DNA from 3 places in the Pseudomonas sp. S9 genome. Region 2 is predicted to be linked to each of the others. Evidence: predicted binding sites of a transcription regulator. Region 2 holds the regulator's gene; each other region holds the start of a gene.
The links. The regulator sigma-54, encoded in region 2, starts transcription at its own class of promoters, with help from an activator protein. The targets are predictions, from matches to a motif close to ANTGGCATNNANNTTGCTNT.
Positions count from the first base shown of each region.

Region 1 (4,503 bases), on a different contig from region 2:
ATTTACCGGCAACTTCGCTGGTGCATTAACCGTGGCAGTCATGATGGCATTTGTCTTTACCTACGGTTTTTCTACCAGCCCCGGTGTCATCGGCGAAAAAATTTCGCACATTGGCGAAGCGCGTACCCTGGGTTATGCCGAGTACGGTCTCGCGGGCTGGCTGACCATTTTCCTGCGTGGCATGCTGTGCAACTGGATGGTTTCGATGGGGGTTGTGGGAGCGATGATCTCGACCACCGTCAGTGGCAAGACCATCGCCATGTGGATGCCGATCATGCTGTTTTTCTACATGGGTTTTGAGCATTCGGTGGTGAACATGTTCCTGTTCCCGTCAGCGATGATCATGGGCGGTAATTTCTCGGTAATGGATTACATGCTCTGGAATGAAATCCCGACTGCACTGGGTAACCTGGTTGGCGGCCTGGCTTTTACCGGCCTGACCCTGTACACCACCCATGTGCGGACGGCTCCTAAGCGCTCTTTCAGTTAATTGCGCCATAACGCCCCGAGCCAGGTGCTGGCGGGGCGTATAGGGAGTCGCATGACAAGCCAGCTCAAGGTTTCGGTAGGGCAATACTCGACCAGGGGACGCAAGCCGACCAATCAGGATTTTCACGGTATCTGCATTCCGCAGGAGCCGCAGCTGTCAAGCAAAGGCATTGCCATTGCCCTGGCGGACGGCATCAGCAGCAGCGCTGTCAGCCACATTGCCAGCGAGTCTGCGGTGGGCAGCTTTCTGGGCGATTATTACTGTACATCCGATGCATGGTCGGTGAAGAAATCGGCGCAACGCGTGCTGATGGCGACGAACTCCTGGCTCTATGCGCAGACGCGGCAGAGCCAGTACCGCTATGACCTCGACCGGGGTTATGTGTGCACGCTGAGCGCAATGGTCATCAAGTCGACTACCGCGCATATCTTTCATGCGGGTGATACGCGTATCTACCGTCTGCGCGATGGCCAGCTTGAGCAATTGACAGAGGATCATCGGCTCTGGATCTCCCGGGACAAGAGCTATTTGAGCCGGGCGATGGGCATCAACGCGCATCTTGAACTGGATTACCGCAGGTTTCAGTTGGAGCCGGGCGATCACTTTGTCTTGGCAACCGATGGGGTCTACGAGTTCACCAGCGCTGCGCGTGTGGTTGAGTTGATCGCCGAGGCCGGGGATTTGGATAGCGCTGCCCGGGCGATTGTCGAACATGCCTATGAACAGGGCAGCGATGACAATCTCACGCTGCAACTCGTCCGGCTCGACAGTCTGGGACAGCAGGACGCCAGCGAGTTACAGCAGCGACTGACCGAGCTGCCATTTGCTCCAATACTGGAGGCACGCGAGCTGTTTGACGGTTATCAGATAATCCGTGAACTCTACGCCAGCAGTCGCAGCCATATTTACCTGGCACGAGATATCGAGAGCCAGGCCCAGGTGGTACTCAAGGCTCCCTCGGTAGATATGCAACATGACCTGGCGCACTTGGAGCGCTTGCTTGGCGAGGAGTGGGTTGCGCGGCGTATCGACAGCCCGCATGTGCTCAAGGCACCGGCCCAGACACGCAAGCGCAACTACCTCTATAGCGTCAGCGAGTTTGTCGAGGGCCGGACGCTGCGCCAGTGGCTGCTTGACCATCCACGGCCCGACTTGGAGCTGGTGCGGGTCATGGCTGAGCAAATCGGTAAAGGCTTGCAGGCCCTCCATCGCCTGGAAATGCTGCATCAGGACCTACGTCCTGACAACATCATGATTGATCCCAGCGGTGGCGTGAAACTGATCGACTTTGGCTCGGTACAGGTTGCCGGTTTGCTGGAGATCAGCTCGCCCATTGAACGCAACCAGCTATTGGGCACGGCGCAGTACACCGCGCCTGAGTATTTTCTCGGTGAACGCGGTTCACCAGGTTCCGATCAATACTCCCTGGCGGTCATCATCTACCAAATGCTTAGCGGCCGGTTGCCTTATGGTGCCGAGGTGGCCAAGTGCAAAAACCGCGCGGCGCAGAACCGCCTGGTCTACCAACCGTTGCGAGACCATGACCTCGAACTGCCTGCCTGGCTGGATGATGTGTTGCACAAAGCGCTGCAACCTGACCCGCGCAAGCGCTACGCCGCACTTTCTGAATTTATTTTCGAACTGCGCCAACCCAGTCGGGAAATCCTCGGCAAGCACCGGCCGCCATTACTTGAGCGTAATCCCTTGTTGTTTTGGAAAGGGCTGTCGGCGTTCCTGGCGGTGCTGGTTATCTGGTTGTTGAGCCGGGGTGGTTGAGGAGCCTCTGAAAAGGGAGAGCGGTAACTTCCTCGGTTTACTGGCTTTTCAGAGCCCCCAAGCGTATCTGGCAATGCTGCTTGGCATTAGTCTGGTGCGTCGCAAGCGGGATTTGCACCATTGCAGTTCCGGATAGTCCTGCTTTGAGCTGTATAAGCACCGCCAAAAGCCGTGTAGGACGCCTACTGCAGCGCTTTTGAAAATGTGGCATAAGCCTTGCTTTTACTAAGTCAATACCCTCGCTAGAAGTGGGTGGCCCAGGCGATCAAAGGCGATCGAACTATCTGCAAGGATCATGGGCAATAGTCGCTAGGCCAGGCATGCAGCCTGTAGTCCAGCGTTTACGAACAGGCAAAGGCGCCTGGAACCGCAAGGTTTCAGGCGCTTTTTTTTTGCTTTGAAAACCTGATTGGCTTGGATAGGTGCTCTATGAACTCCAGTGTCGCAACCTTGAAAAATCCACAAACCCTGATCGTTATTGGCAATGGCATGGTCGGCCATCATTGTGTCGAGCAGTTGGTTGAGCGCGGCGCCCTGGCTCAGTACAAGATCCATGTGTTCAGTGAAGAGCCGTTGCGGGCCTACGACCGGGTACATCTTTCCGAATACTTTACCGGCCGTGATGCCGAGTCACTGGCGTTGAGTGGGGTTGAGCTCTATCAGCAGCCGGGGCTGACTTTGCATTTGGGGGTGCCGGTGCTGGAGATCGATCGCCAGCGAGCAGAGGTAATCACCGCCGATGGTTGTTTCTCGTTCGATAAGCTGGTGCTGGCCACGGGCTCTTATCCATTCGTGCCGCCAATCGAAGGCGCCGAGGGCGAGTCGCGCTTGGTCTATCGTACCCTGGCCGACCTGGACACTATCCAGGTTGCGGCCAAGAATGCACGTCGCGGCGTGGTAGTGGGTGGCGGCCTGCTGGGGTTGGAGGCGGCCAATGCCCTGAAATCCCTGGGGCTGGAAGCGCATGTGGTTGAGTTTGCGCCGCGCTTGATGCCCGTGCAGCTGGATGATCACGGTGGCTTGGCGCTCAAGGCGCAAATTGAAGCGCTCGGCGTGAGTGTGCATTTGTCCTGCGCCACGCAGTCGATCAGTGCTGGTGATGAGTATCGCTACCGCATGAACTTTACTGGCGATGAGTTTCTGGAGACCGATCTGGTCGTGTTTTCCGCCGGTATCCGGCCGCAGGACGCCCTTGCCAGGCAGTGTGGTCTTGAGCTGGGGCCGCGTGGTGGCGTGGCGATCGACAGCCAGTGCCGTAGCAGTGACCCACAAATATTCGCCATTGGTGAATGCGCTGCCTGGAACGGGAGTGTCTTTGGCTTGGTCGCCCCCGGTTATCAAATGGCTCGCGCGGTTGCAGCGCAACTATGCGGTGAAGACAGCTCGCCGTTCATGGGAGCAGACATGTCGACCAAGCTCAAGCTGCTTGGGGTCGATGTCGGTTCGATTGGCGATGCGCATGGCGCTACTGCCGGCTCGCGCAGCTATCGCTTTATCGACGAGGCCACGGCCAGCTATCGCCGCCTTGTGGTTTCGCCGGATGGTAAGCATGCCATTGGCGCCGTGCTGGTGGGGGACAACAGTTATTACGATGCCTTGCTGCAATATGTGCAAAACGGCATCAAGCTACCAGCTGATCCCGCTTGCTTGATCTTGCCACAAGGCGAGGGTGCGCCTGCATTGGGCGCCGATGCATTGCCGGACACGGCCACTATTTGCTCCTGTCATAACGTCAGTAAGGCTGCAGTGTGCGCGGCGATTGATGATGGCTGTGCCGACCTTGCTGGGGTCAAGACCTGTACCAAGGCCGGGACTGGCTGTGGCGGCTGCGCAGCTTTGCTCAAGCAGGTTTTCGAGCATGAGTTGACTGCCCGTGGCGTGGTTGTCGACAAGAGCCTGTGCGAGCACTTCGCCTATACCCGCCAGGAGTTGTACTCGATTGTGCGCGTCGAGGGCATAGAGAGTTTTGACGAACTGTTGAGCAAGTATGGCAAGGGCCATCTTGGTTGCGACATCTGTAAGCCAGCGGTGGGGTCGGTACTCGCATCCTGCTGGAATCGCTCTATCACCGACCCCTTGTTGGTGCCATTACAAGACACCAATGACACCTTCATGGCCAACATGCAAAAGAATGGAACCTACTCGGTGGTGCCGCGCATTCCCGGCGGTGAAGTGACGCCGGATGGGCTGATCGCAATTGGCGCTGTGGCGAAAAAGTACGACCTCTACACCAAGAT
Region 1 covers NZ_AFFX01000009.1:89,213-93,715, reverse strand. Annotated here, with positions in the region: gene PSES9_RS0116660 (formate/nitrite transporter family protein) at 1-490, shown strand, start outside; gene PSES9_RS0116655 (bifunctional protein-serine/threonine kinase/phosphatase) at 542-2,266, shown strand; gene nirB (nitrite reductase large subunit NirB) at 2,696-4,503, shown strand, end outside.
Region 1: the regulator sigma-54 is predicted to act here: its motif matches at 2,470-2,489, upstream of nirB (nitrite reductase large subunit NirB).

Region 2 (4,503 bases):
CGTTTTCACTTCAGTCGGACGCCCGGCCTACTATGAGCAGAAACCTGCGGTAGACAAAGAAATCGTCAAAGCCTACGGCCTGACCATCCAATATTTTGCAGCCAATGAACGTATTGTCCTGATTGACCAAGCCAAGGTCATTCAAGAGGGCAACACCTTCGAAGGCGAGAAAATCGTCTACGACACGCAGCGCCAAATCGTCAACGCTGGCCGCGCAACAGGTACCAAGGTGACCTCGCCGCGCCCACGCATCGATATGGTGATCCAGCCGAAGAACAAACCCACCCAAGGGCAGTAATTAATGGCTACATTGAAAGCCCAACACCTGGCCAAAAGCTACAAAAGCCGCCAGGTTGTCCGTGACGTTAGCCTGAGCATCGACAGCGGCCAAATCGTCGGCCTGCTTGGCCCTAACGGTGCAGGTAAGACCACCTGCTTCTACATGATCGTGGGCTTAGTGCAGGCTGACCAGGGACGCATCCTGATTGACGACCTCGACGTCAGCCATCAGCCCATGCACGGCCGCGCACGTGCCGGCATTGGCTACCTGCCTCAAGAAGCATCGATTTTCCGCAAGCTCAGCGTTGCCGATAACATCATGGCAATTCTTGAGACTCGCAAAGAACTTGACCGTGCTGGCCGTGAAGCTGAACTGGAAAGCCTCCTTGAGGAGTTCCATATTCACCATATTCGCGACAACCTGGGCATGAGCCTGTCCGGCGGTGAGCGACGCCGGGTTGAAATTGCCCGCGCCCTGGCAACAGCACCGAAATTCATCTTGCTTGATGAGCCATTTGCCGGTGTTGACCCGATCTCGGTTGGCGATATCAAGCAAATCATCCACCACTTGAAAGCCAAGGGTATCGGCGTGCTGATCACCGACCACAATGTGCGCGAAACGCTGGATATTTGCGAAACAGCCTATATCGTCAGCGACGGCCAGCTCATTGCGGAAGGCAACTCGGAAGCGATTCTGGCCAACCAGACGGTAAAAGAAGTCTACCTGGGCCATGAATTCCGCCTTTAACCCGGTTTTTCTCAACCGATTAGCGTCAACTGCTAGGCAAAGCACTGCAATTCGGGCATATAATTTGCTTCCTTGAGGCGCCCATCAGGCGCCCTGTAGTGGATTGCGCAAAGACGCCGGTAAATAAGGTCTGCAATGAAACCATCGCTAGTCCTGAAGATGGGCCAGCAGCTGACGATGACTCCTCAGCTGCAACAAGCCATTCGCTTACTCCAACTGTCGACCCTGGATCTCCAGCAAGAAATCCAAGAGGCACTGGAGTCAAACCCAATGCTCGAACGTCAGGAAGACGGCGAAGACTTCGACAACTCGGACCCCATGGCCGACGGCGCCGAGACCGCCACCGCCGAGCAGCCTGCACAGCAGGACAATTTCCAGGAAACCAGCTTCCAGGATGCTCCGCAAACCGTGGACAACCTCGAGGATGGCGAGTGGAACGAGCGTATCCCCAACGAACTCCCAGTGGATACCGCCTGGGAAGATGTCTACCAAACCAGCGCCAGCAGCCTGCCCAGCAGCAGCGATGACGACGAATGGGACTTCACCACGCGCACTTCGACCGGCGATAGCCTGCAGAGCCATATGCTCTGGCAGCTCAACCTGTCCCCCATGTCCGACAAGGATCGCCTGATTGCGGTTACCCTGATCGACTGCATCAATCCTCAGGGCTACCTCGAAGAAACCCTGCAAGAGATTCTCGAAGCCTTCGACCCGGAACTGGACATCGAACTCGACGAAATAGAAGCCGTCCTGCACCGCATCCAGCAGTTTGAACCCTCAGGCATTGCCGCCCGCGACCTGCGCGAATGCCTGACCCTGCAACTGCGCCAGCTGCCAGTCAAGACCCCCTGGCTTGCCGAAGCCCAACGACTCGCCAATGACTATCTGGATTTGCTGGGCAACCGCGATTACAGCCAGCTGATGCGCCGCATGAAGCTCAAGGAAGACGAACTGCGCCAGGTCATCGAATTGATCCAGAGCCTCAACCCACGACCGGGCTCGCAGATTGAGTCCAGCGAACCCGAATACGTGGTACCCGATGTCATTGTGCGCAAACACAACGAGCGCTGGCTGGTTGAACTCAACCAGGAAGCCATGCCCCGACTCCGCGTCAATGCGCAATACGCGGGTTTTGTGCGCCGCGCCGACTCGAGCGCCGACAACACCTTTATGCGCAACCAGCTTCAAGAAGCCCGCTGGTTTATCAAAAGCCTGCAAAGCCGCAACGAAACGCTGATGAAGGTTGCGACCCAGATCGTTGAACATCAACGGGGCTTTCTCGACTACGGCGACGAGGCGATGAAACCACTGGTGCTGCACGATATCGCCGAAGCGGTGGGCATGCACGAGTCGACCATTTCCCGGGTCACCACCCAGAAATTCATGCACACCCCCCGTGGCATTTACGAGTTGAAATACTTCTTCTCCAGCCACGTCAGCACCTCCGAAGGCGGAGAATGCTCGTCTACAGCGATCCGCGCGATCATCAAAAAACTGGTTGCAGCGGAAAATGCAAAAAAGCCGTTGAGTGACAGCAAGATCGCTGGTTTACTGGAGACACAAGGCATTCAAGTAGCTCGACGCACAGTTGCTAAATACCGGGAATCACTCGGTATCGCGCCTTCAAGTGAACGCAAGCGATTGATGTAACAGCTGATGAACAGGAAGATCGTCTCAATCACTATCGAACTGACCCGCTCTTAGCTAAAAGCAGCCATACTAAGGGCGTAAAGGTGTCAGGCTCGGTTACTGGGGGTCTTACGCGCCACAGTGTTCCGGCGGCAGGCAACTCGGCCTGTCTCTTACACACGGCAACAAGGAGAAAGCGGTATGCAAGTCAACATCAGTGGACACCAACTGGATGTGACCGACGCCCTGCGCGAGTACATCGACGAAAAATTCAGTCGACTAGAGCGCCACTTCGACAAGATTACGAACGTACAAGTCATTATGGAGGTCGAGAAGCTCAAGCAGAAGATCGAAGCCACCTTACACATTGCAGGCGGCGAGATAGTCGCCAACGCCGAACATGATGACATGTATGCAGCAATCGATTTACTGACCGACAAACTCGATAGACAACTTATCAAGCACAAGGAAAAGCAGCTCGACCGTCAACAGGGCGCAATGGCCCGTTGATATCGCCCTACTCCTATGATCCGACTTGAAAATATCCTGACCCCCGGCCGTTCCCTGGTGAACGTGCCGGGCGGCAGTAAAAAACGCGTTCTCGAACAGATTGCCAACCTGGTTGCGCGCGAATTGCCCGACCTCGATGGACAAGACATTTTCGAAAGCCTGATCGCCCGCGAAAAACTCGGGTCCACTGGTTTTGGTAATGGCATTGCCATTCCACACTGCCGTTTGCCTGCGTGCAATGCCCCCATCAGCGCCTTGCTCAAGCTCGACTCAGCTGTCGATTTCGACGCGATTGATGGCGCCCCGGTTGACTTGCTGTTCGTGCTACTGGTTCCTGAAGCCGCTACGGATGAACACCTAGAGCTGCTTCGTCAAATAGCGAGCATGCTTGACCGCAGCGACGTCCGTGAGCGACTGCGCCAGGCACAAAGCAATGAAGCCCTGTACCAGGTTGTTGTCGACGTACAGAACAACAGCTAAACGACAGAGAACCTACATGCGCTTGATAATAGTCAGCGGGCGTTCAGGATCAGGTAAAAGCACCGCCCTTGATGTACTCGAGGACAACGGCTTCTACTGCATAGACAACCTGCCGGCCAGCTTGCTTCCCCAGCTAGCTGAACGAGCGTTTCAGCAGAAAGATTCAGCTCACCCCAATGTCGCGGTGTCGATCGATGCCCGCAACCTGCCAAGCGACTTGAACATGTTTCCCGAGTTGCTTGAACAAGTCCGTGCGCGCAATGTTCAGTGCGACCTGCTGTACCTGGACGCCAACGAAGAAACGCTGCTCAAACGCTTCTCTGAAACGCGCCGGCGCCATCCGCTGACCAACGACAATCGGTCGTTGGCGGAAGCCATTACCGATGAAACCCTGCTGCTTGAGCCAATCATTGATCTGGCCGACCTGAAGATAGACACCACCCACCTGAATCTCTACCAACTGCGCGACACCTTGGCCTTGCGCCTGCTGAACAAGCCGGATCCGGGCACTGCATTTCTGGTTGAATCCTTTGGTTTCAAACGAGGCATGCCGGTTGACGCAGATGTGGTATTTGATGTGCGTTGCCTGCCAAACCCGTATTGGCGCGCTGAACTACGCGATTTCTCGGGGCTTGAGAAACCCGTTATTGACTATCTTGACAGCCAGGCGGATGTCCAGGACATGTATCAGGACATCCATGCCTACCTGAGCAAATGGTTGCCACGCTTCGCGGCCAGCAATCGCGCCTACGTGACGATCGCCATTGGCTGCACGGGTGGGCATCACCGCTCGGTGTATATCGCCAACCGCCTGGGCAAAGCGCTCAAGGCCCAGCTCAAAAACGTCCAGACTCGCC
Region 2 covers NZ_AFFX01000011.1:179,654-184,156, reverse strand. Annotated here, with positions in the region: gene lptA (lipopolysaccharide transport periplasmic protein LptA) at 1-298, shown strand, start outside; gene lptB (LPS export ABC transporter ATP-binding protein) at 302-1,027, shown strand; gene PSES9_RS0119580 (RNA polymerase factor sigma-54) at 1,163-2,677, shown strand; gene hpf (ribosome hibernation-promoting factor, HPF/YfiA family) at 2,858-3,166, shown strand; gene ptsN (PTS IIA-like nitrogen regulatory protein PtsN) at 3,182-3,646, shown strand; gene rapZ (RNase adapter RapZ) at 3,663-4,503, shown strand, end outside.

Region 3 (4,503 bases), on a different contig from region 2:
TCAACGCACCCAGTTAGTCGGACAAAATCGTTTGGAGCTGCTGTTGTTTCGCCTTGAGGGCAGGCAGCTGTACGGAATCAATGTGTTCAAGGTCAAAGAGGTACTGCAGTGTCCGCGCCTGACCGTAATGCCCAAATCCAATTCCGTGGTGCGTGGGGTTGCCAATATTCGCGGTGGAACCATCCCGATTATTGACCTGTCGCTAGCGACAGGGTGCAAACCGCTGGCTGATCTGAAAAACAGCTTTGTAATCATCACCGAGTACAACACCAAGACCCAGGGTTTCTTGGTCAGTGCGGTTGAGCGCATCGTCAACATGAACTGGGAAGAGATCCTGCCACCGCCTAAAGGCACAGGCCGCGACCACTACCTGACGGCGGTTACCCATCTCGATCAACAGATGGTCGAAATCATCGATGTGGAAAAAGTACTGGCTGAGGTGTCACCAACCTCCGAAGCGATTTCTGAGGGTGTTGTCGACGCCGCAACCCATGTCAAGGCGGTCAAGCAGCATGTGTTGATTGTTGATGACTCGTCTGTGGCGCGTAAGCAGGTATCGCGTTGCCTGCAAACTGTTGGTGTGGAAGTCACTGCGCTTAACGATGGTCGTGAGGCCTTGGACTATTTGCGCAAAATGGCCGATGAAGGCAAGCGTCCGGCGGATGAGCTGCTGATGATAATTTCCGATATCGAAATGCCAGAAATGGACGGCTACACACTGACCACGGCGATTCGCAGTGATGCGCGGATGGAGGGCGTGCATTTGTTGTTGCACACTTCGTTGTCGGGGGTCTTCAACCAGGCGATGGTCAAGAAAGTAGGGGCCGATGATTTTCTCGCCAAGTTCCGGCCTGATGATTTAGCCTCAAGAGTGGTCGAACGCATCAATAAGGTGGATCAGGGCCAGTAAGCTGCCAGCCAAAGCGACCAGCGGTTGGGTGATGTCTGTGCCTTCAGCTGGTGATGGTGCATCAGAGGCCCGCGTAGATTGGTTTATATTGACCGGGCGTCTCACTAATCAACACTAATATTTTGCGGGGCAAAACGAGTGTCGTCAGGAAATTTGGATTTTGAACAGTTCCGGAGCTTCCTCGAAAAAGCCTGTGGAATTTTGCTGGGCACCAATAAGCAGTACCTGGTTTCAAGTCGACTCAACAAGCTGATGGAACAGAACAACATCAAGAGTCTCGGCGAACTGGTGCAGCGTATGCAGGCCATGCCGCGTAGTGGTTTGCGTGAACAGGTGGTCGATGCCATGACCACCAATGAAACCCTGTGGTTCCGCGATACCTATCCCTTTGAGGTGATGAAAAAGCGCGTCTTGCCGGAGTTGCTCAAGGCCAATGGGGGCCAGCGCCTGCGCATCTGGTCAGCCGCCTGCTCATCCGGGCAGGAACCCTATTCGCTGTCGATGACCATTGATGAGTTCGAGAAAAGCAATATCGGCCAGTTGCGCGGTGGTGCACAAATCGTTGCAACAGATCTGTCGCCGACCATGTTGGCTAACTGCAAGTCAGGTGAGTACGACAGCCTGGCCATCGGCCGCGGCCTGTCGCAGGAGCGTTTGCAGCGCTACTTTGAACCCAAGGCGCCGGGGCGCTGGGCGGTCAAGGCGCCGATCAGGAGTCGTGTTGAGTTTCGCCCGCTGAACCTGCTGGAGAGCTTTGCTGGCCTGGGTAAGTTTGATGTGGTGTTCTGCCGCAACGTATTGATCTATTTTTCAGCAGAAGTGAAGAAGGACATCCTCACCCGCATTCATGCGACCTTGAAACCTGGCGGCTACTTGTTTCTGGGCGCCTCCGAGGCGCTCAATGCACTGCCTGATCTGTATCAGATGGTGCAGTGCAGCCCGGGCATTATCTACAAGGTCAAATAGGGTCGGCGTTGGTCGCAATGTTCAATGCCTTGATTCAAGTCAGTCCCTGCGGCACCTGCTGTCGATAAAGTGCCCGGCACTCGAGTGAGTGCTATCAGGACAGGGCTATGGAATTACTTGTTTGGCAAAACGACCTCAATACCGGTATAGAGGTCATCGATAACCAGCACCGGCGTATTGTCACCATGATCAACCTGCTGATTGTGGCGCAGCAGGAGGGGCTTAATCGCGATGAGGTGGGGCATGTGCTCAATGACCTGGTTGACTACACGCTTTCGCATTTTGCGTTCGAAGAGTCGCTGCTTGAAGAGTCCGGCTACAGTTTTACCCGCCCGCACAAGCGCGTCCATGAAGTCTTTATCGGCAAGGTCAACGAGTACAACATGCGCTTCAAGGCCGGTGAAGATATCACCCACGAATTGATCAACCTGTTGTCGCGTTGGCTGTTCAACCACATCCGCAATGATGATGCGGCCTACGCCAAGGTCGTTATCGACAACATGAATCGAATCACCCAGGACCGGCAGCCCAGTGGCTGGTTGTCGCGCTCCATGCGCAAGTTCTTTAGCTGATATTCCCGCAGCGCTGAACCGGTTTCGGCGCTGCTCCCTCATTGCCAATGTTGGCTCATTGCCCGTCTTTCCGGCACCCTCGCCGCCGGCAGTGCAGGGCGGCAAGCATGCTTCCAAGATCAGGCCGGCTCATTGCCGCAAGCGGAAAACCATTGCCGCTTGTGCTTGGATATTCAAAAGATTAATTCGTAAGTCATTGTATTTAAACGACTAAATTAATTGGCACAGGGTTTGCTTTGTTGCTTGCACAGAAAACTGCTTCGGCAAACGGCAAGGGCACAAACCATGAGTATCAGCTTCGCAAGCGCACTCGGCATTCACCAACAGGCACTGGGCTTTCGCGCTCAGCGTGCTGAAGTGTTGGCCAACAACATGGCTAACGCAGACACGCCTAACTACAAGGCCCGTGATCTGGATTTTGCCTCAGTGCTTGCCGAGCAGAATGCCAAGGCCCAGGGCGGTACCTTTGCCCTGAACCGCACCAATGCACACCATATCAGCGCTGAAGGCATGGCCACTGCAGAAGCCGAGCTCAAGTATCGCATCCCGATGAGCCCTTCGCTGGATCAGAACACGGTCGATACCCAGCTTGAGCAGTCCAATTACGCGCAAAACGCCGTCGACTTCCAGGCGAGCTTTACCCTACTCAATAGCAAGTTCAAAGGGCTGATCAGCGCCCTGCGCGGCGATTAACGGAGACTGATGCCATGTCACTAGCCAGTGTATTCAATATTGCCGGGACCGGCATGAGCGCGCAAAGCACGCGCCTTAATACCATCTCCAGCAACATCGCCAACGCCGAGTCGGTTTCTTCGAACATTGACCAGACCTACCGCGCTCGCCACCCGGTGTTTGCCACCATGTTTAATCAGGCCCAGGGTTCTGACGGCGGTTCGCTGTTTGCCGAGCAGGATGCGGCAGGCAGCCGTGTCCACGTGCTGGGGATTGTTGAGGGCCAGAGCTCGCTGATGCCGCGCTATGAGCCTACCCACCCGGCTGCCGATGAAAACGGCTACGTCTATTACCCCAACGTCAATGTGGTCGAAGAGATGGCTGACATGATTTCCGCCAGCCGGGCTTTCCAGACCAACGTTGAAATGATGAATACCGCTAAACAAATGTTGCAGAAGGTGCTGACCCTGGGTCAGTAAGCCATCAATGAGGAACGCTAAATGAGCGTCGATAGCACCAGTGGCGTTGGCAGTTCGGTCTTTGATCAACTGCAGATTAAATCGCCCAGCACCGGCACCGACAAAGAACTGGGTAAAGACGAGTTCTTGAACCTGTTGGTCGCCCAATTGAACAACCAGAACCCGCTGGAGCCGCAAGGTAACGGCGAGTTCATCGCCCAGTTGGCGCAGTTCAGCCAGGTAGAAGGTATTCAGCAGTTGAACGGTAGTGTCGACACCTTGCTGTCGGGTTATCAGTCTTCGCAGGCCTTGCAGGCATCGTCGCTGGTTGGGCGCAAGGTGATTGTGCCGACCGACAGTGCGGTGGTTGATACCAGCGAAAGCTTCAAGGCCAGCCTGATTCTGCCGACCAGCAGCAGCAACGTCTACGTCAATGTCAAAGACAGTGCGGGCTCGGTGGTTGGCCGGGTCAATCTGGGTGAGCAGGAAGCAGGCAACATCAGTTTTATCTGGGATGGCAAGGATTCGAGCGGCAATCTCTTGCCGCCTGGCACCTACACCTTTGAGGCTGAAGCCACCTATGCCGGTGAAACCAAGGGGCTGTACACCCTGCTTCCAGCCAACGTTGACAGCGTCACACTGGGCGGTAGCGAACTCATGTTGAACCTGGCGGGGGTGGGCAGTGTGCCGCTTTCGCAGGTTCAGGTAATTGGTCAGTAATCATCACGATTTAATGGCCGGCTGTTCCGGCAAAGGAGTTTTCAATGGCGTTCAATATCGGGCTTAGCGGTCTGCGCGCAGCGACCAGCGACCTCAACGTTACAGGTAATAACATCGCCAACGCCGGCACCGCGGGCTTCAAGCAGTCGCGTGCGGAATTTGCCGATGTATATGCCGCCTCCGTGCTTGGCTCCGGCAAGAACGC
Region 3 covers NZ_AFFX01000001.1:7,854-12,356, forward strand. Annotated here, with positions in the region: gene PSES9_RS0100055 (chemotaxis protein CheV) at 1-910, shown strand, start outside; gene cheR (protein-glutamate O-methyltransferase CheR) at 1,049-1,876, shown strand; gene PSES9_RS0100065 (bacteriohemerythrin) at 1,984-2,448, shown strand; gene flgB (flagellar basal body rod protein FlgB) at 2,734-3,141, shown strand; gene flgC (flagellar basal body rod protein FlgC) at 3,156-3,599, shown strand; gene flgD (flagellar hook assembly protein FlgD) at 3,621-4,298, shown strand; gene flgE (flagellar hook protein FlgE) at 4,343-4,503, shown strand, end outside.
Region 3: the regulator sigma-54 is predicted to act here: its motif matches at 2,667-2,686, upstream of flgB (flagellar basal body rod protein FlgB).